Regions from separate parts of the Paenibacillus sp. DS2015 genome, predicted to be linked through region 2. Evidence: riboswitches for the same ligand, from Rfam matches in the RefSeq annotation. Region 2 holds a riboswitch; each other region holds the start of a gene.

Region 1 (7,601 bases), on a different contig from region 2:
ACAGAGAAGATATTGGAGAAGATGTCTACCCACAAACCATGGAGCTATTTATGGAAATGATGACAAGTTATTTGGTCAATGATTAAGGTTGAAGCTGTCTTGAGTTAGTAGGGAAACAGAAGGAGTGAGTCGACCCTTGATAGAAGTGAAACAACTTACATTTACTTACCCTGGAACAACTAAAAGGACGTTGCATGGTCTGGATTTCTCTATAGGGGCTGGGGAGGTTTTCGGATTTCTAGGTCCCTCTGGAGCCGGTAAAAGCACTTTGCAAAAAATTCTGATAGGTGCGCTGAAGCGCTATGAGGGTCAGGTCCAGGTGTTAGGGAAGGAGATCCGGGCGATTGGTCCCGATTACTATGAACGGATTGGTGTCGCCTTTGAATTCCCTAATTTCTACAATAAGTTCACTGCGCTTGAAAATTTAAGGATGTTCGGGTCGCTGTATGCAGGGCATACGGAGAATCCAATGCTTCTGTTGGAACTAGTGGGTCTTGAGGAAGCAGCGAACTTGAAGGTCTCACAACTATCTAAGGGGATGAAGATGCGGCTTAACTTTTGCCGTGCCTTATTACATAATCCAGACATCTTATTTCTAGATGAACCTACCTCAGGGCTTGATCCCGTGAACGCCAAAATCATGAAAGATATGATACTGGAAAAAAAGGATGCCGGAAAGACAGTACTCATCACTACACACAATATGCAGGCAGCAGAAGAACTCTGTGATCGGGTAGCCTTCATAGTAGATGGGCAGATCAAGTTGATTGACTCCCCAAGAGCATTAAAGTTAAGGCAGGGGAAGAAGAGAATACGAGTTGAGTACCGAATAGGGCTTGAAAAGGGAACGAAAGAGTTCTCCATGGAGGGGATTGGACAGAATGAGGACTTCTTACGTTTAATTCGCGATTATTCAGTAGAGACCATACATTCGTTGGAGGCAACGTTGGAACAAATATTTATGGATGTGACAGGGAGAACCTTGAAATGAGAGCCATGAATGCGGTACTGAACGATATACGATTTCAATGGCGACATGGGCTTTACTGGGTCTATATGTTGGTATGTGTCCTATATTTACTGTTAATTCACTTCATTCCAGCTGAACATAAGGAAACGGTAACGATGTTATTAACGTTCTCAGATCCAAGTGCATTGGGGCTGATTCTAGCGGGTGGTATTGTACTGCTCGAGAAGGATCAGGGTATTCATGACAGCTTATTCGTGACACCCTTGCGGCTGCTTGAGTACTTACTAGCTAAAGCTATTTCATTATCATTACTATCACTTACCGCAGCTTGGGTCATTCATATCTTTTCACTGGGGGTACCCGTGGCTCCAATCCGCTTTTCTTTAGGAGTATTTCTCACTTCAGTCCTGTTCTCACTGTTATCTATTGGAATTGTGGTGCGTACCCGTTCCATTAATGGGTTTATACTCCTCTCACAGCTATATTCTTTACCTTTTGTGATACCGCTGTTCGGTTTCTTCGGAATCGGGAGAAAGGAACTGTATTTCCTGTTCCCTACAGAAGGATCACTGTTGCTGCTGCAATCCTCTTATCGGTACGTTTCGCTGTGGGAGACTGTTTATGCATTAGTCATTCTGCTTCTTGCAAGCGTGGGGGTTTTCTATTGGGCGTACCGTTCCTTCCAGCAGAAGATTCTGTTAAAAATAGGGGATGGTGATTAAATAAGATGGCGAAGTATCGAATGCTACTTATCAATGATCTTAGACATATCCTAAAGGATCCTATGCTGATGGCCAGCTTGCTAGGCCCTATGGCTATTATCGCTTTTGCGCGGGTTCTATTTCCAATGATATCGGAATGGGTAGAACAGCGGTATACGTTTACTTTAAGCACTTATACTGATTTTGCTGTCATTTTTCTGTTGACCATCGTACCTTTGTTGCCGGGTACGATGGCTGGTTTACTTATGTTGGACGAACGCGATGAGAACATCATTGCATATTACGCGATTACGCCACTCGCTCGTAAAGGTTATTTATGCTATCGGCTGTTTTTGCCAAGTGTATTGTCTATACTCTTTATAGTCCTTTTCTTTTTATTATCTGGAATCGCTAAGGTTCAAGTAGAGAGTGGATATGCACTTATATTACTTGCGTTAGAGGCGCCATGTATAGCGTTACTTCTGGCATCCTTTGCTGCGAATAAAGTAGAGGGTTTGGCTCTATCTAAGGTGAATGGACTCCTTATTGCTGGACCAATCATTGTTGCATTTGTTCCAGAACCTTGGCAGGTACTAGGGATGTGGGTGCCCACGTTCTGGCCGGCCAAATGTTATATGGCGGCAATCTTGAATGAGCCCTTTTCAGCGTTGAGTTCGTTTAGCATGGGGCTTGTCTTACATATCTTTCTTTTAACATGGATGATCCGATCCTTTGTGAAGCGTATAGATTAGGAGTAAGAAGATAAAGTTTACTCCATTCCCAAGTGTGAGATTCGGATTGAAAGTAGTACTGACTATCCGTTACGACCTTGTATAGATTGAAATATAAAGAACCAGAGTGAAGAGCACTCTGGTTCTTTATACCGCTTGGTTAAGTGTGTTGTTTCATTGCGAACTATTCAAATAAATCTATATAGGCTTGGAAGTCATTAATATATTTATCAACAAGCTTGTAGCCAGCGGCTAGCTTAACGTTAGCCTGATCGAATGTCTTATAATTGATCGTTGCTGAACCGAGAGATTTTTTGAACAAAGTAAAGGCTTGAAGTTGCAATGATGCACCTTTGATATAAGTGTCATGAATTTGCTTCAATTTGGGAGTCGTAGGTTTAATTCTCTTCAAACCCACTACAAATTTAGTGTAATTAGGGATAATGGTATTATTGAAAGCTGCATAGGTCTGTTTGCGATTGCTAGCAGTTACATATCTATTATTTTTGGTGTATGAAGTAACGGCTTTATCTTCAAATTTAGCAATTAATTCAAGTGCATCTACATATTCAAGAAGCGCTGCATATTCCGGATCATATTCAGGTTCCTCATCGGTATAAAGATCCTCTGTGGTGTCGGTATCTTCAATTATTGTTGAGTTCCCTCCTGTAGTTTCTGCTGAGGATACAGTTGGAAATACGAGGGTACTAATCAAGATAAAAGCTAGTAGTGTCATTATTATTCTGTTCTTACTCATTCGTAGATCATTCCTTCGTTATATATTTGTAGTTTCTTATGTCATTATCGGTAAAGACTGTTCCTACTTTAATAGTTTTACTAAATATTCAAATAGAGATCACTGATTGAATAAAGATTCACTCATTAGTATTCAAATTTAGCTACATAAGAATCGATATCGTTACTATACTTACTGACCAGTGTACGACCCGTATCTAATTTGCTATTCGCTTGATAGAATAATTTACTATTAATTTTGGTCGTAGAAAGGGAATTTTTCATTAACGTAAGGCCTTGGAGCTGTAAAGAGGCTCCCTTAATATATGTAGCATGTATGTTCTTTAAGGTCGTATTTGTTGGTTTAATCTTCTTCAAAGCGACTACGAATTTAGTGTAATTAGGGACAACAGAGTTGTTGAGAGTGATAAAAGCCTGTTTGCGATTACTAGACGTGATGTTTACATAGGCATATTTTTCAAAACTTGAAATGGCCTTATTCTCAAATGAAGCAATCAATTCAAGTTGGTCGGCATAGTCAAGAAATTCTGCAAATTCTGGATCATATTCGTACTCTTCTTCGTCTTCGTCCGTGAATGTGTCGTCGTAATCAGAGTAATAATCTTCGGAGTTAAAGTCATTTTCTCCGGCTGTGTTTATAGTCACCACAGGATTGTTCTTTTCAAGCGAGATTGTGTTAACCTCTTCAATTGACTTCTGCGTTGCTGCTGCTGAAGAGACTGCTGGAAATACGAGAGTGCCCAGTAAGATAAAGGCTAGTAGTGCTGAGATTATTCTGTTTTTGAACATGGTTATTTCATTCCCCCGTTGCTGAATTTGTGTGATTGTCATTCTTATGACAAGTCGAGAATAAGTGACTTCATTTGTTATTATCGGTAATATCAACTGAATTTTCAATATATTTAATAAATTATCCCATATTTAAGGTGCGATAGAGAATAAATGAGATGTCTTTTCTGTGACTAGTCACTTTTACTCATAATCATTAGCTTTAAAGCGATAATACGTGATAATGAATGAGATTCATGTATTACATGGTTCTTTCAGTCAAATTACATCCCTTTTCCTTCCTTTTTTTCTTTTTTTGGAAGTTTACAGTTAACTTCGTGCGCCTTAGAATTAACTCTCGTGATAAGTTGAATAGCGCTGAATTTTCGTTAGGAAAAGCGGGGGAACCAATAGTTTGGCATCATGCCAATGGGGTGAATCGTATTGTATACGTAGGGCTAATCCACAGCCCGAATCCGACAGCTAACCTCGTAAGCTTGGGTGGTTACATGACCTATGTTTAGACATGCAGATCTCTGTATGTTTAAAGGACAGGACCCGCAAGAGAACCTTCTTAAATTGGCGCACAGCATGGCTGATTCTACTTGTAAAAGAAGGGGTTTAACGATAATGGTCAGCAAAATAAAAAGATTATTAATCGGTCGTCCAATGAAATCAGATGAGCTTGATCATGAGAAATTAAGTAAGTTTAAAGCACTTGCGGTACTTTCCTCAGATGCATTATCATCGGTCGCGTATGGTACGGAACAGATTCTGATTGTGCTGATGGCGGCTGGATTTACTGCTATATGGTATTCGCTTCCCATTTCACTAGCTGTACTGGGACTATTAGCGATCCTTATTCTATCGTACCGTCAGACGATCTTCTCTTATCCTATGGGTGGGGGAGCATATATCGTGGCTAAGGATAACTTAGGTGTATCCACCGGACTGATGGCCGGTGGTTCACTCTTAGTGGATTACATTCTTACGGTCGCTGTCAGTGCATCGGCAGGGACAGATGCGCTGACGTCTGCATTTCCACAGCTTCATGATCACAATGTATTGATCGCGATAACGGTCATTATATTGTTAACAATTGTTAATTTAAGAGGAGTTACGGAAGCCGCTTCTTTTATCGCTTTTCCAGTCTACCTGTTTGTGGTGTCTATCTTTGTCTTGATTATCTCGGGGTTGTTCAAATATGTAACGGGTAGTATTCATACAGATATTCCCGAGATTGGGGCCGCTGTATCGAATATAAGTCTGTTTCTACTATTGAAGGCATTTAGTTCGGGGTGTTCAGCTCTGACCGGCGTTGAAGCCGTATCGAATGCAATTCCGAATTTTAAGCAACCCTCAGATCGTAATGCAGCGAAGACGTTAGTCATGATGGGGCTAATTCTAGGTGCCATGTTTACGGGTATTAGCTTACTGGCCTATTGGTACGGCGTTACACCAGATCCGAAAGCGACCATTGTATCTCAGATTGCTGAATCAGTATTCGGACGTGGAGGGCTCTACTTTGCAATTCAAGGCGTTACTGCACTTATTCTGTTTCTAGCAGCAAATACTGCGTATTCGGCATTTCCCTTGTTAGCTTTTATGCTTGCTAAGGACAAATTTATGCCACATATGTTCATGGTTCGTGGTGATCGCCTAGGGTTTTCTAATGGGATCATCATTCTAGGTGTATTGTCCTCTGTACTGGTCGCAGTATTTCACGGGAATACAGAAGGTCTAATTCCGCTCTATGCGGTGGGTGTATTCATCCCCTTTACACTGTCACAGTTAGGCATGATGGTCCGTTGGTATCGAAGCAAGCCACCTGGCTGGGGGTTACGGTTTACGATTAATACAATCGGTATGATCACTACCCTTACTATCACACTCATTTTTATTTTTACGAAATTCTCGCATATTTGGATGGTGTTTATTTTCCTACCGCTTGTGATGCTTCTCTTCATGCGAATCCATCGTCATTATCTCAATACGGCAGACCAGTTACGTATCCAATTGGATACAGATAAGCCGGTTATTAAAGGAAGTACCATTCTAGTTCCTGTCTCAGGAGTCACACGTGTTGTGCTTAATTCGATAAGTTATGCTCGCTCGATGTCAGACAATGTGGTTGCAGTCTATATTGGTTTTGATGAGGGAGAAATACAGAAGATGGAACAAAAATGGGCCGAATGGAATCCGGGCGTAAGACTGATTGTTCTTCGTTCACGATATCGGAGTGTGGTACGTCCTTTGTTGAAGTTCATTGAGACGATTGAATGGAAAACAGCTGCGACAGATCATATTACGATTGTCATTCCTCAATTCATTACGAAGCATTGGTGGCAGAATATTCTACACAATCAATCGAGTTTACTTATTCGTACATTCTTAATTAATCAAAAAGATATTGTCATTACTACGGTACCGTACCACCTAAATAAATAATAACGGCTTATTGGAACTCCTAACATTCACGTTGGGAGTTTTTTTTGTTTTATTCATAGGTTCTTATGTTCATAAGTTGACAAATGCAACAAGGAATTATATATTATATTTTATTAAATCGTAATTATTACTATTAAGTGAGTATTGAAAGGAGAACTTTATGAATACAACAAGAATCCCCGTCACTGTCCTCTGCGGATATTTAGGTTCTGGTAAGACAACTGTGCTCAATCATATCCTGCATAATCGGGACGGGTTGAAGGTAGCTGTCATTGTGAACGACATGAGTCAGGTTAATATTGATGCAAATTTTGTGAAAGGTGAGGCTATTCTTTCGCGTACCGAAGAGAAGTTAGTAGAGATGTCCAACGGTTGCATCTGCTGCACATTACGTGAGGATTTATTAAAAGAAGTCCAAATTCTAGCTGAGGAAGGCAGATTTGATTATATATTGATTGAATCTACAGGGATTAGCGAGCCTGTACCTATTGCCCAGACGTTCTCTTACGCTGACGAATTGTCAGGAATTGATCTGACGCAGTATGCCAAGCTGGATTGCATGGTTACCGTTGTGGATGCGAATCGATTCTGGCATGATTTCGCATCGGGAGAGAGTCTATTGGATCGTAATGAAGCGACAGGAGAAGATGACACTCGTGATGTCGTGGATTTGTTAATTGACCAAATTGAGACCTGCGATGTTCTGCTCCTAAATAAGTGTGACTTGGTCGAGGAGAACGAATTAAATAAGCTGGAAGGTATTATTCGAAAGTTACAGCCAGATGCCAAAATTATACGTACCGTTCGAGGCGAGATTGACCCAACAGAAATTCTGAATACCAATTTATTTGATTTCGATAAGGCAAGTCTAGCACCCGGATGGATTCAAGAGCTTCAACAAGAGCATCATATCCCTGAGACGGATGAGTATGGGATTAGTTCATTTGTATATCGGCGGGTCCAACCCTTTCATCCGCAAAGATTGGCGGAGTTCATGTCAGATTGGCCAGAAGAGGTCGTTCGGGCCAAAGGTCTGGTATGGATCGCTACGGAAGAGGACTTTGCTGCCAGCTTAAGCCAAGCCGGTCCCTCTATTCAATTTGGAGCGGCAGGTTCATGGCTTGCTGCTATGACGGATGCGGAACAACAAGAAGTGTTCAACAATGAACCGGATGCACTTCAGAACTGGGATAGTCAGTGGGGAGATCGAATGAATGAGGTCGTATT
Region 2 (7,601 bases):
TAACCTGGAACCGCCACTTCCTGCCGGCAGCACAGGAGCATGCAGTAAGTAAGTTCGGTGATTTGGGGAAAAATTTCTTTATGTTTGGTGAAGTAGGGTCCTTCGTAAACGATAAATGGAATCGAGGCTCGGTTAACCATTCAGCGCAGTTCTTTACCTGGAAAGAACGTAAGGAATACAGTGCTGATGATACAGCGGCGGCTCTAGAACAGTACAACTATGAGAATAACATGGGTACCGCTAATCAACCAACTTCTACGAATGCGTTCTTGCAAGGAAACAACTATCATTCACCTGATCATAGTAAGCAATCAGGCATGAACGTGATCGATATGCGAATGCATATGAATTTCGGTGATGCTAATAACGCATTCTGGAATGGTAAAGATTCGGATGACAGCTATAATGATGCGACCTACAACGTCGTTTATGTGGATGGCCATGACTTTGGTCCAAATAAATCGAGCACGGCCTATTCTGGCGGTACTGATGCATGGGCAGAAAACATGAGCTTGATGTGGACCTTCCGTGGTATCCCGACACTGTATATGGGTTCGGAGGTCGAGTTCCAAGCGGGTAAACAGATCGATTGCGGTCCAACCTGCCCGTTGAGCACGACCCGTCGAGCTTACTTCGGTGATAATATCACAGGCAGTGTGGTTGCTAGTGATTTCGGTAAGGTAACTTCCGCATCAGGTGCGGTAGCAGACACACTGAATAAACCACTCGTTAAGCATTTGCAACGTTTGAATCAGATACGTCGTCAAATTCCAGCACTACAGAAAGGACAGTACTCAACTGAGGGGATTACAGGGAACATGGCGTACAAGCGTCGTTACACAGATACAACGAAAGGCGTGGATAGTTTTGCGCTCATTACCGTCAGCGGATCGGCTACTTTTAACAGCATTCCGAACGGAACGTATAAAGATGTCATTACGGGTGACGTGAAAATCGTAAACAATGGTACCCTGACCGCAAGTATGTCAGGCAAAGGGAACTTACGTGTGTATGTCCTTGATCTTCCAGGCAATCCTGCCCCAGGAAAGATCGGTACTGATGGCCCTTACTTGAAGTAAAGATACTAGTTAAACCCGCCTGAATCATTGGCGGTAGGGCTGTCGAGAATCCCTCGACAGCTTTTTTTATGCTTTTGTATGTAACGACATACGCTAAGAGTTTGTTTAATTACCTAAGAAGTACTCCTTAACGTAATGATTTTTACCTTCAATCAGGTTGTTTAAATAATGGTCAATCAAAAATTTATATAAATCATACGCTGAAAGATATCCGAAGTAAACACTGACTTGGAGGGGGATTGAGCTGATTTCGACTGAAAATGAATGTGGAAGCGAATACATAGTGAATTAACATTGATTATCTACACCAATGCTACATTATGCTAGTGTTTTCAATGAATGTTTAATATCAAGAGAAATATAGAGTTGGATGTAGTATATCGAAGATAAACGATGATAAAGTTTCACATAAAGTCCTACATTGTCAAATTTGGATCTCTATCTATCTTTACAGAAATATGCGCCAAGGGTATGATTCAACTCATGAATACAAGAAAGAAAAAATTTCCATTAGTAATCGCTGAATTTCCTTGTGATGTAAGGGAAATGGGGGAACCAATATATTGATGATGCAGAGGCGGTGTGAGAGCCGTCTTATGTATCATCTGGGGTGAATCCTATTACGAATATCATGAAATTCGTAATAGGTAGGGCGACTCTCACCGCCCGAATCCGACAGCTAACCTCGTAAGCGTTGGAATGCAGCTTCTCTTCCTTTCTATACTAAGGAATGGAGCTGTTCTTTAAGAGAGAGGATGATGGAGCGTGTGATCGAATGACGACCACAGGGCCTAGACCTCTGTGGTTTTTTACTGTGTTTTTTATCGCTGAGTCCTTGAATGGAAAAGGAACGGGGGAACCAACGGAAGTGATGATCCTGTAATACTTGATCATCACTTCAAGGGGTGAATCTCGGGGCAAGCAAGCTGCTCACCGAGTAGGGCGACTCTCAAGCCCGAATCCGACAGCTAACCTCGTAAGCGTATTGAGAGAGGCAACGAATGTCGTGAACAAGATAGGGTCTATTAGACCCTGTCTTAGGAAGTCACGGGATGAGTTCTTCTCAGCCCCATGGCTTCTTTTTGTTGTCTTCTCTTTCTAATCAATAGGAGGAGAACCAGATGAAAGTACAACAAGATGTGATGATTGTATCTGCTCCAAATGTAATAGGAGAAGCTTTTATCCGTCAATTAATAAGATACAAGATCCCGTTTGCTGCGATAACGAACAATAAAATAGAACGTGAACGGTTGAAGAAAATGGGAGTAGAGAAAACCCTCATGGTGGGTACTACGGATGAACGTACTTGGGTCATACCTGCTTTCCCGGTGGGTAAAATCATTCTATTTGAAAGCAGTTTGAATCTGAGCTGCCGGTATTTACGAATATGTCGCACATGGACCTCAGAGCCCATTTATATTATTACTCATTCAAGCAATCCAAGATCGATCTACAAAGGACTCGGAGCAAGTTATGTGATTCATACGCGAAGTCAAGACGCATCGTTTCTAGTCTCTATGTTAGTAGATAAATAACAATTTGAAGTATGGAGGTAATCAGATGCTGGATCTGTACATGCTGTTGATTTTGGCAGGGGCCTATACTTTGTTTACAGGATTCTTATCTTGGTGCGGAAGAATGTTCCGAGAATCGGAGGGCGATAGAAGATGATCGTTGTTGCTGTATTTACCCTGTTTATATTTCTTTATTTGATCTATGCGTTAATAAACCCAGAAAAATTCTAAGAATCAAACGAAGGAGGAAGTAATCGAACATGGGCATTTTACAAATTTGTATCGTTATTCTGGTCTTGGTGTTACTCGTCAAGCCGTTAGGTACTTACCTTTACAATGTATTTCAGAAGGAAAACAATAAAACAGATAAATGGTTCTCTTTTGTAGAGAAACCAATATTTAGACTGATTGGTTTAAAGGAACGGAAAGGAATGACTTGGAAAAAGTATGCATTTAGCTTTGTTTTAACTAATATCGTGCTCGTTACTGTCAGTTATCTCATTCTTCGATTGCAGAAATTTCTACCGTTTAATCCGAATAATATGGACAACATGGAACCGACCTTGACCTTCAACACGGTCATCAGCTTCATGACGAATACGAACTTGCAGCATTACAGCGGAGAATCAGCTCTGTCTTATTTCTCACAGATGGCTGTAATTATGATGATGATGTTCACATCTGCAGCGACGGGATTATGCGTGGCGATTGCGTTTATACGAGCTATCACCAGCAAGGGAGAAACCATCGGTAACTTTTTTGAGGATTTCGTGAAGGCACATATCCGTGTGTTCTTGCCATTGGCTTTTGTGGTCACTTTGCTGCTTGTGGCGCTTCAGGTTCCACAAACCTTGCAACCCACATTATCCGTGTCAGGGCTTGATGGGCAAGTACAGCAAATTGCCATCGGACCCGTTGCTTCATTAGAGTCTATTAAACACTTAGGGACAAATGGTGGTGGATTCTTTGGAGTCAACTCAAGCCATCCATTTGAAAACCCTAATCCACTCACGAATGTGATTGAGATATTATCGATGTGGTCATTGGCTGCTGCCTTACCTTATACGTTCGGTTTGTTTGCCAAAAATAAAAAACAAGGTTGGGTCATTTTTTCGGCGATGATGATATTGTTTGTACTCTTCTTATCTTTGGCTTATGTGTCGGAGTCAAAAGGTAACCCAGTATTAAACCAATTGGGAATTGATTCTTCACAAGGGAGTATGGAAGGCAAAGAGGTACGTTTTGGTGTTGCGCAATCTACACTCTTTACCACGGTAACTACGGCAGCTACCACAGGTTCAGTGAACAATATGCATGATACATTAACGCCGCTTGGTGGAGTCACACCGCTTGCATTAATGATGTTAAACTGCGTGTTCGGTGGAAAAGGCGTGGGTGTTATGAACATGCTGATGTATGCCATCTTGGCTGTTTTCCTTGCCGGACTGATGGTCGGACGTACTCCTGAGTTCCTAGGACGTAAAATTGAGGCTAGAGAGATGAAGTTTATAGCTATTGCCATTTTGGCTCATCCGTTGATTATCTTGGCTCCAACAGCTATTGCGCTGATGACGGAGGTAGGTAAAGTAGCGATAAGCAACCCATCGTTCCACGGTATTTCGCAGGTGTTGTATGAATTCACATCTTCTGCGGCGAACAATGGTTCTGGCTTTGAGGGGCTCGGAGATAACACGCCATTCTGGAATATTTCTACGGGTATAGTCATGTTATTCGGTCGATATATTTCGATGATCGCACTCCTTGCTGTTGCAGGTTCTATGCTACGTAAGAAATGGGTTCCAGAAACGATAGGCACACTACGTACAGATAATGGCCTATTCATTGGTATTCTCGTAGGTACCGTATTGATCATTGGTGCGTTGACATTCCTGCCGGCGATTGTGCTTGGCCCTATCGCTGAGCATTTAACGATCCGTTAAAGAAAAGGTGGAACATATAAATGAATACGAATCGAAAAAAATTGTTAACTGGTGATATTGTCACAAAGGCTCTAAAAGATAGCTTTATAAAGATGAACCCAGTCACAATGATGAAGAATCCCGTGATGTTTGTAGTAGAAATCGGGACATTTATTGTACTCCTCATGACGCTCTTCCCAAGTTACTTCGGTACGGAAGAGAGTATTGGTTTTAATGTAACGGTATTCCTAGTTTTATTATTTACGGTACTATTCGCTAACTTCGCTGAAGCTTTAGCAGAAGGTCGTGGTAAGGCACAGGCCGATTCATTGAAACAATCGAAGAAAGAGATTACAGCTAATAAGATCGTGAATGGTGTTCTGAAACGAGTACCTTCAACCGACCTCCGCAAAGGAGATATCGTCGTTGTGTCGCAAGGAGAGATGATTCCAGGTGACGGTGAGGTGATTGAAGGTCTGGCATCTGTCGATGAATCGGCCATTACGGGCGAATCGGCAGCAGTTATTAAAGAAGCGGGTGGTGACTTTAGTTCGGTAACAGGGGGGACCCGGGTTGTCAGTGATAAGATCACAATCAGAATAACTAGTGACCCTGGAGAGTCCTTTATCGATCGTATGATCGCTCTGGTTGAAGGTGCATCAAGACAAAAGACGCCTAATGAAATTGCATTGAACACATTGCTAACCACGTTGACGATCATTTTCTTAATTGTCGTCGTTACCCTTGCACCCATAGCGCGGTATTTGGAAATTGAGTTGTCGGTTCCGATTCTTATCTCTTTACTCGTATGTTTGATCCCAACAACGATTGGTGGGTTATTGTCAGCCATTGGGATTGCGGGTATGGACCGCGTTACCCAATTCAACGTGCTGGCAATGTCCGGTAAAGCCGTTGAAGCTGCTGGTGATATCAATACGATGATTCTCGATAAGACGGGAACGATCACTTTCGGTAATCGGATGGCTAGTGAGTTTATTCCAGTGGGCTCGGCAAACCTAGCTTCTGTTGCGGAATGGGCAGCGATTAGCTCCGTAAAAGACGAAACGCCAGAAGGCCGCTCTGTGTTGGATCTTCTAAAAAAGAAAGAGCAGCCTTTTAACGAATCAATCGCTGTAGATGGCGAGTTTATCGAATTTAAAGCCGAAACGCGAATGAGTGGAATGGATCTAAAAGACGGACGTAAAGTGCGTAAAGGCGCTGTCGATGCAATAAGAAAATGGGTCGAAGCTCAAGGTGGCAATATACCCGAAGATTTGGGTATCAAAGGTGACTCGATTGCGAGAGAAGGCGGGACTCCATTAGCCGTAGCAGTCGATAATCAAATATTCGGACTAATCTATCTCAAAGATACCGTAAAACCGGGAATGAAAGAACGCTTCGAACAGCTTCGTAAAATGGGGATTAGAACCATTATGTGTACCGGAGACAATCCACTAACAGCTGCAACCATTGCACGTGAGGCTGGTGTAGATGAGTTTATTGCTGAAAGTAAACCGGAAGATAAAATTGCTGTAATAAAGAGGGAACAAGCTCAAGGTAAGTTGGTGGCGATGACAGGGGATGGAACCAATGATGCCCCAGCGCTTGCACAAGCAGATGTAGGGCTAGCGATGAACAGCGGTACGATAGCAGCAAAAGAAGCGGCCAATATGGTCGATCTGGATTCCGACCCATCAAAGATCATTGAAGTGGTGGCTATCGGTAAGCAGCTATTAATGACTCGTGGGGCACTAACCACTTTTAGTATCTCAAACGACGTTGCGAAATATTTTGCTATCATTCCGGCCATGTTTATGGTAGCTATACCGCAAATGGAAGCCCTCAATGTGATGAGCTTAGGTTCCCCGATGTCAGCCATATTGTCAGCATTGATTTTTAACGCGATTATCATTCCATTACTGATCCCTCTGGCCATGAAAGGCGTCGCGTACAAACCCATGAGTTCCAACAAGCTGTTACAACGTAATCTATTTATATATGGGTTAGGTGGTATCATAGCGCCGTTCGTGGGGATCAAGATCATTGATATGATTGTACACTTTTGGATCTAAATTATATATAGAAAGGGTATGAAGAGATATGAATAAAACATTAAATATGGGCATGAAAACAATGGGTAGCTCTCTTGGTACTGCCATAAAGTGTAGTGTGGTGCTGATTGTTTTGTGCGGGATCGTGTACCCACTCGTATGTACAGGAGTGGCACAACTGTTAATGCCCGATAAAGCAAACGGTAGCCTTATTCAGAACAGTAAAGGTGAAGTGGTCGGTTCGGAACTGATTGGACAAAACTTTACCGATCCGAAGTATTTTCAAGGTAGAGTCTCAAGCATTGAGTATAAAGCGGAGGCATCAGGAACCAATAACTATGCCCCTTCCAATCCAGATTTGTTAAAGAGAACACAAGAATCAATTGCTGCATGGAAGGTAAGCAACCCTGATGTACCGGTAAGTAAGCTTCCAATTGACTTGATTACGAACTCAGGTTCCGGTCTAGATCCTCATATTACGCCAGAATCAGCGAAAGTTCAGATACCTCGGATTAGTAAATTATCTGGGTTATCAGAGGCCCAACTTGGAAATCTAGTTAAAGCGAATACGGAAGGACGCGATCTTGGTGTGTTCGGGGAACCGCGCGTTAATGTACTCAAATTGAATCTAGCCATAAATGAAATAGTTAATAAATAATGAGAGAAGCCGGTCACCTATAGAAGGGTGATTCGGCTTTCATCCGTGTAGGAGGTACAATGGAACATTTCAGAAGGAAAACACCAGAAGAGATCTTGCTTTCCATTTCGAAGCTACATCAAGGTCGTTTGAAGGTATACATTGGGTCTGTTAGTGGTTCTGGAAAGACGTATCATATGCTACGGGAAGGACAGTCTCTCAAAACCCAAGGTATTGATGTTGTCATCAGCGCTGTCTCTACTATGCAACGCCCAGAGACCATAGAACAAATCGGGGATTTGGAACGTGTCCCAAGTATTCACTGGTGGAAGGATGGAATAGAAAAAAAAGATCTAGACATAGATGCCTTGATCAAAAGGAACCCCGAGGTTGTCATTGTT
Region 3 (7,601 bases), on a different contig from region 2:
CGACATACTTCTCGCTTTTATGATATTCATAATACCAACGATTCCCAAAACAGTCAACCTGTAAAATCGTTTTTTTTTAATTTTTTTTAAGAAGTACCGCTAGTCGACTGTTAGAAGCATATAAGATAGGGTTAAAGATAAGAATGCGAGATATGTCGATTTGGAAATTAGACATTCGCCAGCTTTAGACATGATTCGACAAAAGATGTCGAAAAACAGCCGATTTATGATCAAAAAAGGAGTTGATGAAGTATGTTAGGTCGTCTAAATGAGGAAAAAGTATTCAAAGACCCGGTCCATAATTATATCCATGTTGAAGATGCGACCATTTGGCGCTTGATTAATACATCAGAATTTCAACGGTTGCGTAGAATACGCCAATTAGGGACTTCCTATTTAACTTTCCATGGGGCAGAACATAGTCGATTCTCTCATTCACTTGGGGTCTATGAAATCACGCGTCAAATTATTTCATTATTTGAAAGGAACCATTATACGGATTGGCCGAAGGAAGAAAAGTTATTAACTCTTTGTGCTGCGCTTTTGCATGATTTAGGTCATGGACCCTTTTCTCATTCTATAGAAGAAGCCTTTCATATGAATCATGAGGACTGGACTTGCCGCATTATTATGGGGAATACTGAAGTACATGACATTCTGAGTGAGGTAGATCCTGAACTACCAGCAAAAGTAGCCTCGGTCATTGCCAAAACGTATGATAAGCCTATCGTCGTTAACCTGGTATCAAGTCCATTAGATGCCGATCGTATGGATTACTTGCTACGCGACGCGTATTATACGGGTGTAAATTATGGTACGATCGATGTTGATCGTATTATAAGAATGTTAAGGCCTTATCAGGATCGCATCGTTGTAAAAGAATCGGGTATGCATGCGGTGGAGGATTATTTGATGTCCCGCTATCAAATGTACTGGCAGGTATATTTTCATCCAGTAACGCGTAGTTCAGAAATTTTACTTCGCCAAATCTTTCGCCGGGCGAAAGAACTTTACAGAGATCGCTTCAAATTTAAATTTATGCTGAAGCCATTGCAAGGGCTGTTTGAGGATAATGTGACGGTCGAGTTATACCTTCAAATGGATGAAGCACTCCTTCAGACTGCATTTATGCAGTGGATTGGAGAGGAAGATAACATACTAAGTGAGCTTTGCAGTAGATTTATACATCGCAGGCTGTATAAATATGTAGAATTGGAAATGTTGGATGCCAATATGATTAGCGAAATTAGACAAGAGTTTCTAAAGGTAGGTCTAAATCCAGATTACGATCTCGAGAGTGACTTCCCTACGGACCTCCCTTATGATGTTTTCCATCCAGGGGATGAGGCCAGTCAGAAACAAATTTTGCTATTGGATCGACAGGATGGTCTGAGGGAAATTTCTGAAGTATCAGATATTGTGCGTTCCATTAGTGGAATACACCGAGGGAAGAACCACCTCTATTATCCCGAAGAAAAGCTCAAAGATGTATTAACGCTGTTCTCACCTGCTGTTGCCCGTATATTTAAGTTATAGATAGTCTATTTAATACCAACAAGAGATCGACATGAAAGGAGTTTTTAGGATGATGTTATTTGACACACATACGCATCTGGATGCATTACAATTCGACGAGGACCGCGAAGAGGTGATTGCGAATGCTCTAAAGGCAGGAGTAGGTAAAATGATTAACGTTGGCTTTAATCGAGAAACCATTCCTACAACCATGAAGTTGGCTGAGCAATATGATTTCATTTATGCGGCCGTGGGTTGGCACCCTCAAGATGCCATTACCATGAAGGAAGAAGACATGGCGTGGATCGCCTCTTTATGTAAGCATGATAAAGTGGTAGCCATTGGTGAAATAGGGCTTGATTATTATTGGGATACCTCGCCTAAGGATGTACAGCATCGCGTATTTCGTCAGCAGATTGGACTAGCTCGCGAGCTGAATATGCCCATTGTTATTCATAATCGTGATGCTCACGAAGATGTCGTTAGAATTTTGCGTGAGGAGAAGGCGAGTGAAGTTGGAGGGGTTATGCATTCTTATTCAGGTAGCTGGGAAACTGCCAAGTTATGTCTAGATATGGGATTTCATTTATCCTTTGGAGGACCGATCACATTCAAGAATGCGAAGCAGCCAAAAGAGGTTTTACAACAGGTGCCAATGGATCGATTATTGATTGAAACGGATGCTCCATATTTGACACCCCATCCATTTCGTGGAAAGAGAAATGAATCTGCTCATGTAAGACTAGTGGCAGAGGCAGCTGCGCTAATTAAAGGGATTGACATCGAAGAATTAGCCCAAATAACTACTCAAAATGCACTGGATCGTTTTGGCATTTTGTGAAAAAGAGAGTAAAACAGGTGAAAAGACGAGTATAAGCGAATGATTAAGGTTTTTTAACTATATTAAGCGAGAATATTACATTATTTTAACCATTTATTCAGATTTTTGTGGTTGATTACTCCTTTACAACATGCATAGAAACAGGATATCATCTTTTCAGTGGTATGAGCGGCTCTATATTAGAGCGGCAATATTTTCCTGAACCAGTCTCGCTGAGTCTCTTGTATAAGAGAACGGGGAAACCAATATGACAGGACACTTCACAAACTTGTGATGATGATGGCATATATGATTTCTTTACTAGGGTCTAGGGGTGAATTTGAAGGCATGCGCCATGAGCGTGTGACCTAAGATAGGGCGGCTCTCTTTCGTCCAAACCCGACAGCTAACCTCGTAAGCGTTATGAAGAGAGGCAACCTCGTGCATACATTCCAATTGTTCTAACAATTACGGAAGCCACGAAAGAGTTCCTCTAACTCTTTCTTTTGGCTTCTTTTGTTTTAGAATAAAGGCAATGATGTCATCATACTGTTGTTTAACAGGAGGTGACAACCATGTCGAGCAGACGGGTACATGATGCAGGACAATCTCACGTTACGCGTCCTGTAAAAATTTAAAAATAGTCACGTCAATTACAATCATGCATTATCTTAGACGGCGAGGCTATGAAGGAGGATCGGAAAGTGGGCGGTTTTCAACAAGAAGAAACCCATGATTCACCATCATCCAGCATGACTTACGCATTGCGATGGAAGCATGAGTATTTAACTAAGATCTCACTTGCAGCTATTATTTCAATCGCAATTACTCTTTTGGTTTTGCTGCTTGTTAGTTTTCAAGCACGCAAACAAGTGTATCTGGTGGTAGATGGTCAAGTTAAAGCAGTGGAAACAAGTCGGGTAATACTTCAGGAAATGCTGGATGAAGAGGCTATTATACTGAAGCCAGAAGATCAAGTTTCTATGCCGTTGAATGGTTCACTTGTAGACGGGGACAAAATAGTTATTCGCCGTGCAATCGAGATTCAAGTGACATCAGATGGTCAAACGAAGACTAGATTTACAACTAAGAACACAGTGAAAGGCGCTATGGAAGAATTAGGACTTTCACTAGAGAGCGATGATAAAGTATTTCCTTCTCTGACCACATCGGTCACGGATAATATGAATATTAAGATCGTTCGGATTAATAAACAAACTGTACAACGCACAGAGAAAGTACCTTTTCGGATTATCAAGACAGCAGATGCAACGGTCCTGAAGGGCAAAGTCAAAGTGGTACAGCAGGGACAGACCGGAACGGTCATTCAAAATATTGAAAAAATATACCAAGATGGTAAGCTGGTATCTATGCGTATGGTAGGCAAAGAAGTGCAGGCCGTGGCGCAGCATAAAGTAATCGCAGTAGGAACAAAGGTAGAAGCACCGAAGGTGGTTGTGGCTAAAGCTGAGGTTAAGCCTAAGAGCACTATTACCAAAGTAAGCTCCAACAATCAGGTGAGTAAGGCAGGTGTCGATTTCACTTACAAGAAAGTGCTGAATAATGTATCGATGACTGCCTATTCATCAGAGGAACCTGGGATAGGTACTCGCACTGCTTCGGGTACTCGTGTAACAGAAGGACGTACGATTGCTGTTGATCCTAATGTGATTCCATTAGGGTGGTGGGTTTACATTGAAGGCATGGGCTTCCGCCGAGCAGAAGATACGGGTGGTGCGATCAAGGGGAATAAGATCGATATGTACTTCGACTCTCTACAAAATGCACGCGACTTCGGTCGTAAATCGGGCAGAACAGTCTATGTAATAGGACCTGTAAAGCCAGAGCTTAACTAATGTTGCTCGGGTTTTACAACAGCTTTCTAATGTTATAATATTAAGATCATTGTTATGTCATGCTAAGAAGAGGTGTATTCCTCTTCTTTTTGTTGTTGTCTTGTCCAGGGAGGAATATTCGTATGATTAAAGAAATTATCGTTGTGGAAGGTCGCGATGATACCACAGCCATTAAAAGAGCGGTAGATGCAGATACTATTGAGACGGGTGGTTCAGCTATAAATGCCCGTATTCTACAACGGATTGCTCTAGCGCAAGAGCGTAGGGGTGTGATCGTGCTAACGGATCCTGATCACGCGGGGGAGCGTATTCGCAAAATTATTACGGCGAAGGTGCCTGGATGCAAACATGCATTCATCCCTGAAGCGGAGGCGACGCGAAAGGGCGATATTGGGGTTGAGAATGCTTCGCCTGCAGCTATTCAGCATGCATTAGCCCGAGTACATACCTCTTATGAGGGCGCAGAGAGCCTGATTGATATGGAAGATCTGGTACAAGCAGGTCTGCTTGTTCACCCGGAAGCAGCTGCACGTAGGATGGCTATGGGTAACATTCTTGGGATTGGGTATTGTAACGGCAAGCAATTTCTTAAGCGCTTAGCTATGTTTCAGATTACGCGCGATGAGTTTGTTCGCGCCCTCGCCCAAATAGAAGAGGGAGGCTAAATCATATGAATGAAATAGATGATATCGCTACACCAAGGCGAACGAAGGAGATCATTCGGCGCCATGGTTTTTCTTTTAAGAAAAGCTTGGGGCAGAATTTCCTAATTGATCAAAATATATTAACTAAAATTGTAAATGCGGCAGAATTGGATTCCACGAAAGGGGCGTTAGAGATTGGCCCTGGTATTGGAGCACTTACGGAGAAATTGGCACAGGTAGCTGGTGCCGTTACCGCAGTGGAAATCGATCGCCGTCTTATTCCCATATTGCAGGAAGTACTTGAACCCTATCCACATGTTCAGATTGAACATGCCGATGTGCTGGAAGTGGACTTACAGCAATTGTTTAAGGCTAATTTCAGTGAGGTGTCCAAGGTGAGCGTAGTTGCCAACTTACCTTATTATGTTACTACCCCGATTCTGATGAAGTTACTCGAGGAGAAGCTACCTCTAGAACATATCGTTGTCATGATCCAGAAGGAAGTAGCTGAGCGTATGGCTGCTTCTCCTGGGGGCAAGGAGTATGGAACTCTTAGCATTGCGGTTCAATATTACAGTGAGCCTGAGCTCGTCTGTATCGTTCCAAACACGGTGTTTATTCCTCAGCCTAATGTTGATTCAGCGGTTATTCGCCTTACAGTACGAGATCGACCTGCGGTTGATGTCAAGGATGAGAGACATTATTTCGATGTAGTGCACTCTTCCTTTGCACAGCGGCGCAAAACCATTTCTAATAACCTAAAGAGTCGTTTCGCGCCCGAAGGAGGACGTGAACGGATTGATGCTTTACTGGAGCAAGCTGGAATTACGCCATCCCGCCGTGGGGAGACGCTTAGTCTACAGGAGTTTGCTACACTCAGTAACACGTTACTTGAAGCGGGTATTCAATAGGCCACCGCAAACTTAGAAGAACCAATAAGGCCATTCGCCCATACCATGGGGTAGGGGTGATGTTCTGATGAATTTAGGTGACCTAGTCGTACGGCAATCGTATGGTGGAGATATTGCGTTCCGTATCGAAGATTTACGGCAGAACTTCGCTGTACTTAAGGGGACGGAATTTCGACTACTAGCGGATTCGCCTCTAGAGGATCTGGTGAGAGTTCCGTATCCACCCGCTAACGAGAAGACACAGAGGGCACAAGTGAAGGCTACAGAGTCATTGTCGCTTCTTCAGCTTGATCAGGAGAAGCAGACGGCACGTAACCAAGCTCAAATGATTGGAGAATGGGATAAATCCATAGAACCAACGTATTTTGAAGTTCCAGGTAAAGTCCTACATTTGGACGGTGATCCTAATTATCTCAAAAAAAGCCTGCATGTGTATGAACAACTTCGTGTCCCAGCAGAGGGCCACTATGTGAGGGAAGCGGGAATGGCTGAGGCTCTCTATAGGCTGTTACCTAAGGTGCAGCCTAACATTGTCGTTATTACTGGGCATGATGGTGTGTTGAGGCATCCGCAACCTAGAGACCTTTATAGCTTGAATAGCTACAAAAATTCCCAACATTTCGTAGCGGCCATTCAAGTTGCCCGTCAATATGAGCGACATTTAGATGCATTGACGATTGTTGCGGGAGCCTGCCAGTCTCATTTTGAAGCACTCCTGCAAGCAGGAGCTAATTTTGCAAGCTCACCTGGGCGAATCCTCATTCATGCGCTGGATCCGGTCTATGTGGCATCTAAGGCCTCTTTTACCTCCGTAAGGGAGACCATTAACATGAATGATATCCTCAACAATACAATTAGTGGCAGTCAAGGTGTGGGTGGTATTGAGTCCAGAGGATGTTATCGAATGGGTCAACCAGGCCTTCTTGATTTATCAACACTCAAGGTGATACCATCCATCTAGTTTGCTCTGGCTTCGTTAACATGAATTGTAATTCTTTAGGATATGATGTTTTATTGTCAGGAGTATGATAAAACCGTTAAATCAACCATGGATTTAACGGTTTTTTTGTTGGAATAGTCAGCATTTTCCTTATAAATTTAGGTCCCAAAAAAAATCGTTGACAACTTATTTTTACTGCTGATATAATTAATGTTTTATTTGACAACCTTTGAAAAGTTCGCTATAATGGACAAGGAAAGAGGTGGTCGTTAGAAATGGCTAATAATTCGCTGTTAGAAATTAAACACAGTCTAGATGCTCACGTAGGCCAGAAAATCATGCTACGTGCAAACGGCGGTCGAAGAAAGACTGTCGAGAGAACTGGTGTGTTGGAAGAAACGTACCCTTCTGTTTTTATTGTAAAGCTTGACCAGGAACAGCAGACTTTTAAACGAGTATCTTATAGTTATGCAGATATCCTTACCGCTTCGGTGGAAGTCACTATCTGTGGAAATAATTCTGAGATCGTTATTGAACATATCAAAGTATAATATAACTAAAATAAAGACAGAACGGTTCTCTCTATTGAGGGGGCTGTTTTTTTATTGCCTTAAATATGGTGAAAATAAGAAAGTATGAGATGCGGTGTAGGGCGTCATAATAAGAGGGATCATCCGTGCTATCATTCAGAGGAGGACTGCTTATGAGCCGCAAGAGACGTAGTGTTATGTCTGAGGAACTTAAGAATGAGCTTGCGAAGGACCTAGGATTCTACGATACTGTTCAGCAAGAGGGCTGGGGTGGGATTAGGGCTAAAGATGCAGGGAATATGGTGAAACGAGCCATTCAGCTTGCAGAGAAAGCGGCAGCACGCAATCCTGATTAAGTGAGATATTGATTCGGGGACCAGCCCAA
Region 4 (7,601 bases), on a different contig from region 2:
CTGTACCCTAATGCCTTCTCGTCAAAAGAAACCACCTTTATGAAAGAATCTGGCGGCAAGCTTAGGGGCGATACGATGCCAGCAGACGGGTACGGTGCTATGAACCTTACCAACATTCAGACAGCAGATGGCCTATCGCTCATGCACCGTATTCAGTATGTACAACCAGACGATGGCAATAGCAAAGACTCCAGTCTCATTAGAGTTCGACTTCCAAGACCCATCAAGGGTGGAGAAAGTATCACACTTAATTTGAATTTCGAAGTAAAGCTTCCTAAAATATTCGCACGTATGGGGATTGCGGATGACTTCGTCATGGCAGGACAATGGTTTCCTAAAATCAGCGTATATGAACCCCAAGGTATGCGTGGTCGTGCTACTGAAGGTTGGAATCTTCATCAATACCATGGCAATTCTGAATTCTACGCTGATTTTGGTATCTACAATGTTAAAATTCACGTACCCAAAAATTACATTGTGGCCGCTACTGGATTTCCGACCCAAACTGCCAAACTTAAAGGTAACATGAAAGTTTATCAATTTTATGCTGATGATGTACATGATTTCGCTTGGTCGGCCTCACCTAATTTCATCGTTGCTGAGAAGCCCTTCTCCTCTCCAGAGGTACCTGGGGTACGAATTAAATTGTACTTAGATCCAGCCCATGAAGATATGAAGGAGAGGTACTTCTATGCGGCTGAGGCTGCTCTAAAGTATTTCAGTAAATGGTATGGGTCCTATCCCTATTCAACCTTATCCATTGTAGTCCCGCCTGAAGCTGGTAACGGGGCAGGCGGTATGGAATATCCAACACTTATTACAGCCTTCGGAGCCAAGAATGACTCTCCTGGCTACGAACTAGAGCGAACCGTTATCCACGAGATTGGTCATCAGTATTTCTATGGAATGATTGCAAGTAACGAGTTCGAAGAAGCTTGGTTAGATGAGGGATTCACATCTTATGCAGAAGATAAACTCATGGAACAAGAATATGGTGTCATTCCTAATCTTGCCATTCAAGCCGCCATTATCTCTGCTCCTGCTCCACTCAACCAAGAATCCTGGAAATACGAATCCCCAGAACACTACGCCAAGAATGCTTATTACCGCGGTAAGCTTGTATTGAAGGGAATTGAGCAGCAAGTAGGAACACCAACCATGGACAAAATCATGAAAACATATGCGATAAAGTACCGTTTCGGTCATCCTGCAACCCTAGACTTCCAAAGAGTCTTAGAACAGGTTACTCATACTTCGTGGCAATCCTATTTCAACCAATATGTATACGGTAGCCAAATGACCGATTTCGCCATAAACAAAATTACTGTAGAGAAAAAGAAGGCAACAGGACCTCTTTATGAATCTGTCGTCACCGTAGATCGGCAAGATGGTCAGTACCCTAATATACCGATACTCTTCCGCTTTGCCGATGGTCACTCTATCCATAAGGTATGGACAGGGAATGGAGATCATATTCAGTTCAAGCTACAATACAAATCTCCTCTGGCATGGGCCATGATCGATCCTGAATACACCCTTGTACTTGAGAATAACCATATTAACAACTATATGAAGGTAGATGACGACCACAAGATTGTATCACGCTTAAACATAAGCATCACCAAGCTAGTGGAAACATGGCTTGGAAGTCTGTCCTGGTGAGGTGAGAGCTGGTGAGGAACAATATCGCCAATGGCTGGAAAAGTGTTAAAGACCAATTTTACGTTGTAATCATTCTATTTTTATACCAGTTAATCTGTGGGTATTTTCTATACCGTTTGGTTCAATCGGCGGTAGTCCCTTTATTCCTACGCTATCCTGACCCACCACCGAATGAGTTGAGTAAGATTCTTTTCTATGTAGAAGGACAACTGAGTCTAACCAACAATGAAACTGTCCATTCCTATCTTTGGATCTTATTAGGTATGCTACTCTTACGAATGATACTTACACCACTTATTCATGCAGGAATCCTTTACGGTCTTCATAAAGAAAGAGTTGGAGAGCCTGGGCTTTTCTTTTTCAAAGGTATTCAACAACTTTGGAAGCCGATGGCGCTACTCTATTGGATAGAGATCGGACTTGTATTGATTCCAGCTTACTGGGTCATTCCTAAATTATATGATATTGGTCTTACTGGATTTCTATCTCCATCCATATGGATTCAAGCCGTGCCCTACATGCTCGCTTGGTATGTATACCGATATATTATCCATCAATTGATTCTCTATGTTCAGTTCGGAGTAACCGGTCGCGCCGGAATCCTGTCCTCCATTCGAATCTGTCTTCGATACACGCTATCTGTTATGGGTATATCTCTCATTCTAGGCCTCAGTTGCATATTACTGTTCAGCCTATTCACAGGTATGTCCCTCTGGTGGACCGGATTAATTGGTCTTATTATCCAACAGGCCTATCATTTCATTTCCTGTCTGTTTAAATTATGGGGAATCACTGCGCAATTTGATTTATGGTATAACAAGAAGTTCCGATGACTTCACAAAAAACTATTTTTAAGAATATATGAAAAAATAGTTATTAAATTTTTGTCATCACTCCAATCCCTTGATATAGGAAAAACCCCCCCTTTTTTCGTGAAATAAGGGGGGGTTTTTCTATCTTTTTTTGCTTTAACCGTTTGCTAAACCTTAGATCCTCTGTTAAAATGATCCCAGTTGGTTTTAGTAACAACTTTGTAATCTTTATGACACTATTATTGTAGACGACCGCCATTTCATTACTTTCAGGTGCACGATAAAGGCCAAATTCCTTGGCACCAGGAAGCGGGGGATCCATTAAATGGGTGAATTGATCTCGCATTAGAGGGATCATAGGGGACCTTCAACCGAATCCTTAAGCTAACCTCGCAGGCATTGGAAGGGGAAAATGTAATTGAAGAAGAAATTATCCGCTGCAGCATTGAGCGTGGCACTCGCATTAACTATTGGAACTGGAAGCGTATTTGCAGACTCGAAATTGAACACAGCCATTCAACCCACTATCGGAGTTAGTTATAAAACCGCGGGTACCACTACAAACGGATTTGACTGCTCTGGTTTTACCAGATATGTCTTTCAGAAATTAGGTGTAAATCTCCCTCGTCAGTCTGCATCGCAATATCAGATGGGTACCTCTGTATCGCGTAATCAGCTGAGATCTGGAGACCTTGTTTTCTTTAATACCTCCGGAAGAGGTGTGTCCCATGTTGGGATATTTGTTGGAAATGGTAAATTTGCACATGCCTCTTCATCACGTGGTGTCATGATTAGCCCTCTTAGTCAAAGCTATTATGCCAACCGCTACGTGGGTGCCAAACGTGTTATGAGTACAGCTAAGTATCAAGCCACTGCGTATAACTAACCTTTATAATTAGGCTCACAACTGAGACTTTTGCCGAAGTCTCAGTTGTGGGTTTTTTCTTTTATTACATACAATAACGTAATAAATTACAAAAAGGTTTCAATTTTTGTAACTAATCCATAAATTTTTTTAATAATATTCATAGAAACAATTGCCAAACTACTAATCCTTTGTTACAATAGTCCCAGTTAGATTTTAGTAACAACTTTGTAATAAGTATTGTAACAACTTATCATTGATGTATACGTTCTATCAATTATAGTGTTAACAAATCAGCCGAATTCCCGTAAACTCGGGAAGCGGGGGAACCAGTAGTGGGTGAATTGATCTTGCATCAAAGGGATCATAGGGGACCTTCAACCGAATCCTTAAGCTAACCTCGCAGGCACCAGGAGGAGTCATATTGTTGAATAAGAAATTAGTATCTTCAGTTATGGGTTTGGCATTATTATTTACTATTGGAACAGGAAGCGCTTTCGCAGATTCTAAATTGGATAAAGCGATTGCTCCAACAATTGGAACTAGTTATAAAGAAGCTGGAGTCAGCACAAACGGCTTCGATTGCTCCGGGTTTACAATGTATATTTTTGATAAATTAGGTATTAACTTACCTCATCAATCCGGTTCCCAATACAACATGGGTACTTCTGTAGCCCGTGATGATTTACGCGAAGGCGATCTAGTATTCTTTAATACGAATGGAAGAGGCGTTTCACACGTCGGAATTTATGTTGGAAATGGTAAATTTGCACACTCTTCTTCTTCTAGAGGGGTAATTATTAATTCACTTAGCGAGAGCTACTACGTTTCTAAATACGTTGGTGCTAAGAGAATTATGAGTACTGATACATACAATGCCGTTGCCATTGATTAAACCATTCATTTGACCCTACGCCCGAGAATTGAGATTTCTCTAAATCTCAATTCTCGGGTTTTTCTGTCTAGTTTTATGTGCATCATTTAGTGCTGATCCAAACATACTATAAAATTTAAGCTTAATCTTTATTACCCCGCTACCTAAGAATTAAACATCCACCACATCTTCAATTGTAAATATGTATATATCACAAGTATTTTCATGATGATAACCCTGCCTACCCATATAACAAAGGAGATTCTACTCATGAGCCATAAAGATTACCCATTTATTGTGCTTCCTATGGAAATTAGCCATGCCAAATCTATTTGCGAATGGAAGTTCGCTCCTCCTTACAATATATATGGATGGTTACCATGGGAACAAATGGAGCTACTTGGTATTGAGTTTGGAGACCCTCTCCTACGCGCAACTCAATATCTCTCAGTAATGAATGAATCCGGAGATCTTTGCGGATTCGCACAGTTATTTCCACTAGAAGGAGTGACCCGATTAGGAATCTGTATGCACCCTGATTTATGTGGTCAGGGAAAGGGTAAATCTTTTGTACTATCCATTGTTCACGCTGCATTGTTACGCGAGCCCCACGACGAGATTGATTTAGAGGTGCTCACTTGGAATAAACGTGCTATTCAAGCCTATATCAAAGCGAATTTTATTATTACGGATTGTTATGAACGACTTACTCCTGAAGGTATTAAAGACTTTTACTGCATGGTTTATCAACTAAATAATGACTAATTATATGACAAATAGCACTAATCCGTGAGTTGTTTGGTATAATCAAGAAGATAATTGTTTCTTTTTTGTCACAAACGCTATGCTCTAAGGATTTGTTCCGTTATAATAAATACATTAGTTTACATAGAAAGAAGGGACGAATAAGTATGCAAAAATGGATCATGAGCGGTTTGTTTTTCGCCGCGTGTGCTATAGCTCTGGTACTTATGTTCACACTACCAGGTAAAGAAGAAATAGCAGAAGAAGAGAAACCAGCCATGCCTGTGGTGACATTAGATGCGGGTGCAGCTGAAACATTGGTTAAAGCCAACTGTATTAGCTGTCATGGCGATCAACTGCAAGGTTCGGTAGGACCGAATTTACAGAACATCGGAGCTACACTATCCGCGGAACAGATTTACAATATCGTTTCTAAAGGTAGCGGAATAATGCCGGCTTTCAAAGATCAATTAAAAGATGAAGAAATTGCTAACGTTGCTCTTTGGTTATCCGAGAAGAAGTAATCGCTAACATTCATAGAAGAAACGGGCATCACTCCAATAGGAATGATGCCCGTTTCTTCTATATATAACTATCTTTTCCTCTGTTCTTCTTATTTCACTCTTTCATTACCACACATTTTCTCAAATGATTCATTATATTGTTGCGCAGTTTTGAAATCGAGAGCCGTTAGTTCGCCTTCACTCCAGGAGGTGAGACGTAACATAACCGTTGTATAATCAATATGAATTGAGGGATGATGATCAAACGCTTCGGAAATCGTCGCAACTTCGTCCACAAATGCAATGCCCTTCATAAAACTTGAGAAAACGTATTTGCGTGCAATCCAACGCTCCTCTTCCAGCTTCCATCCATCTAATGTACTTAATTGGGCTTCAATTTCTTCCTTCACATAAGCCATTTATATTCCCTCCGCTTCCGACTAACTTCGCCCTACCTAAGTTTGCTCGACGATTACAGAAATAACCTTCTGACATTATATTCGTATAACTATTTATTCATACATACCTGCATTCTTTATGAATTTATATAGAATTAGCTATGAGGAATTAAATCAAAGAAACAAAAGTTATTTCCTCTTTGCCTATCAGAACATTAATTCTGTGGATATCACAATCATAGATCACCACACCACTTCCAACGTTTATCATAGAATCTGTACCCAATCCGTAAAATAAGTCTTCTGCTAGTGCCTCAAGGACCTCTTTCTTCCCCTCCTCAGGAAGCTGTTCCCACTCATCATGCTCCATTTCAAAAAACTCGTAACAATCTGTGATTTGGCTTACTGCTGTTGAGAATTCCTGCAAAATATCATCATAATTTCTTCCATGTTTTACACCCACATTTACGCCTCCATTTGCTATCTTTATATTACATTTACCACTCATTTCATTATACTAGAAAATATGCCTAAAAAAAAAAGTCATTTCTGTCGATAAACAATATAATGCGTCTCTTGTGCGACAGTCCATCTTCTTTATTTCCAATTGACAGCATGAAAGGATTCAATTCTATTTCTCATGGATGAGGTGTATAATGGAAATTTCAACAATTATTGGTTTAATTCTCGGTATTATTTCTGTGGTAGTGGGTATGTTCCTAAAAGGAGCATCACTTACGAGTTTACTTGTTCCAGCTGCATATCTCATTATATTGGGTGGTACAGCAGCCACACTGTTTATTGGGTTTCCAATGTCTGAACTCAAAAGAATCCCTAAATTGTTAAAAATGATTTTTGTAAAACAACAATTAATGGAGAGAAAAGAAATGATTACTCTCTTTATGGAGTGGGCTTCCATTACTCGTCGTGAAGGATTGCTTGCACTAGAATCCAAAGTCGAGGAGATTGATGATAATTTCTTACGTAATGGTATGCGTATGATCATCGATGGCAACGATCAAGAATTTGTGCGTGATGTACTGATGGAGGACATCAACGCAACAGAAGATCGCCACAAAGTCGGTTCCCTAATCTTCTCACAAGCAGGTATGTATGCACCTTCTCTTGGGGTACTCGGCGCTGTTATCGGTCTAATCTCAGCCTTGAGCCACATGAATGATATGGGTGAGCTAGCTCATGCTATTAGTGCTGCATTTATCGCTACAATGCTCGGTATTTTCACAGGTTATGTAATATGCCACCCGATCTCTAACAAACTTAAACGTCTATCTAAGAACGAGGTGGACCTCAGACTTATGATGGTAGAAGGGTTATTGTCTATTCAATCAGGTGTCTCCACTATCGCGATCAGCCAAAAGTTATCTGTCTTCTTAACACCTTCAGAGCGTTTAGAACTGAATAATGAAGGTAAGGCTGGTGATTCAGGTGAGTAGTAAGAAGGGTCGAAGACATGAGCATGAGGAACATGCAGATGAATCCTGGCTACTTCCATATGCTGACCTTCTCACTCTACTTCTAGCTCTCTTTATTACTCTTTATGCAATGAGTGCGACGGATGCCAAGAAGTTCGAGGAGATGAGCCAAGCATTCAGCATCGCCTTGAGTGGTGGGACTGGTGTGCTAGATTATAAATCAGCAACACCACGCGATAGTCCTGCTGAGGATATGCCATCGTCATCTAAAGACACCAAACCTAACAATTCCAAAAGTGAACAACAAGCT

What was found. A riboswitch is a leader RNA that binds a small molecule or an ion and turns the genes downstream of it on or off. The one in region 2 is predicted to bind cyclic di-AMP.
Region 1: linked by a shared signal. The riboswitch ahead of J2T13_RS16825 (APC family permease) and the one ahead of J2T13_RS24680 (hypothetical protein) in region 2 are both predicted to bind cyclic di-AMP.
Region 3: linked by a shared signal. The riboswitch ahead of J2T13_RS20550 (3D domain-containing protein) and the one ahead of J2T13_RS24680 (hypothetical protein) in region 2 are both predicted to bind cyclic di-AMP.
Region 4: linked by a shared signal. The riboswitch ahead of J2T13_RS22730 (C40 family peptidase) and the one ahead of J2T13_RS24680 (hypothetical protein) in region 2 are both predicted to bind cyclic di-AMP.

Annotation. Positions count from the first base shown of each region.
Region 1 covers NZ_JBNPWS010000020.1:6,426-14,026, forward strand. Annotated here, with positions in the region: gene J2T13_RS16795 (TetR/AcrR family transcriptional regulator) at 1-86, shown strand, start outside; gene J2T13_RS16800 (ABC transporter ATP-binding protein) at 137-991, shown strand; gene J2T13_RS16805 (ABC transporter permease) at 988-1,692, shown strand; gene J2T13_RS16810 (hypothetical protein) at 1,698-2,423, shown strand; gene J2T13_RS16815 (hypothetical protein) at 2,587-3,159, opposite strand; gene J2T13_RS16820 (hypothetical protein) at 3,285-3,989, opposite strand; cyclic di-AMP (ydaO/yuaA leader) riboswitch at 4,293-4,439, shown strand; gene J2T13_RS16825 (APC family permease) at 4,557-6,374, shown strand; gene J2T13_RS16830 (GTP-binding protein) at 6,535-7,601, shown strand, end outside.
Region 2 covers NZ_JBNPWS010000046.1:8,342-15,942, forward strand. Annotated here, with positions in the region: gene J2T13_RS24675 (carbohydrate binding domain-containing protein) at 1-1,079, shown strand, start outside; cyclic di-AMP (ydaO/yuaA leader) riboswitch at 1,588-1,788, shown strand; cyclic di-AMP (ydaO/yuaA leader) riboswitch at 1,895-2,078, shown strand; gene J2T13_RS24680 (hypothetical protein) at 2,201-2,614, shown strand; gene J2T13_RS24685 (potassium-transporting ATPase subunit F) at 2,747-2,824, shown strand; gene kdpA (potassium-transporting ATPase subunit KdpA) at 2,854-4,533, shown strand; gene kdpB (potassium-transporting ATPase subunit KdpB) at 4,554-6,584, shown strand; gene kdpC (potassium-transporting ATPase subunit KdpC) at 6,613-7,221, shown strand; gene J2T13_RS24705 (histidine kinase) at 7,281-7,601, shown strand, end outside.
Region 3 covers NZ_JBNPWS010000030.1:13,410-21,010, forward strand. Annotated here, with positions in the region: gene J2T13_RS20540 (HD domain-containing protein) at 253-1,536, shown strand; gene J2T13_RS20545 (TatD family hydrolase) at 1,586-2,356, shown strand; cyclic di-AMP (ydaO/yuaA leader) riboswitch at 2,557-2,771, shown strand; gene J2T13_RS20550 (3D domain-containing protein) at 3,040-4,191, shown strand; gene rnmV (ribonuclease M5) at 4,314-4,856, shown strand; gene rsmA (16S rRNA (adenine(1518)-N(6)/adenine(1519)-N(6))-dimethyltransferase RsmA) at 4,862-5,746, shown strand; gene yabG (sporulation peptidase YabG) at 5,814-6,707, shown strand; gene veg (biofilm formation stimulator Veg) at 6,962-7,237, shown strand; gene J2T13_RS20575 (small, acid-soluble spore protein, alpha/beta type) at 7,390-7,572, shown strand.
Region 4 covers NZ_JBNPWS010000037.1:13,979-21,579, reverse strand. Annotated here, with positions in the region: gene J2T13_RS22740 (M1 family metallopeptidase) at 1-1,662, shown strand, start outside; gene J2T13_RS22735 (hypothetical protein) at 1,674-2,495, shown strand; cyclic di-AMP (ydaO/yuaA leader) riboswitch at 2,750-2,888, shown strand; gene J2T13_RS22730 (C40 family peptidase) at 2,893-3,360, shown strand; cyclic di-AMP (ydaO/yuaA leader) riboswitch at 3,625-3,763, shown strand; gene J2T13_RS22725 (C40 family peptidase) at 3,767-4,234, shown strand; gene J2T13_RS22720 (GNAT family N-acetyltransferase) at 4,484-4,978, shown strand; gene J2T13_RS22715 (c-type cytochrome) at 5,125-5,481, shown strand; gene J2T13_RS22710 (4a-hydroxytetrahydrobiopterin dehydratase) at 5,571-5,879, opposite strand; gene J2T13_RS22705 (hypothetical protein) at 6,028-6,321, opposite strand; gene motA (flagellar motor stator protein MotA) at 6,515-7,312, shown strand; gene motB (flagellar motor protein MotB) at 7,281-7,601, shown strand, end outside.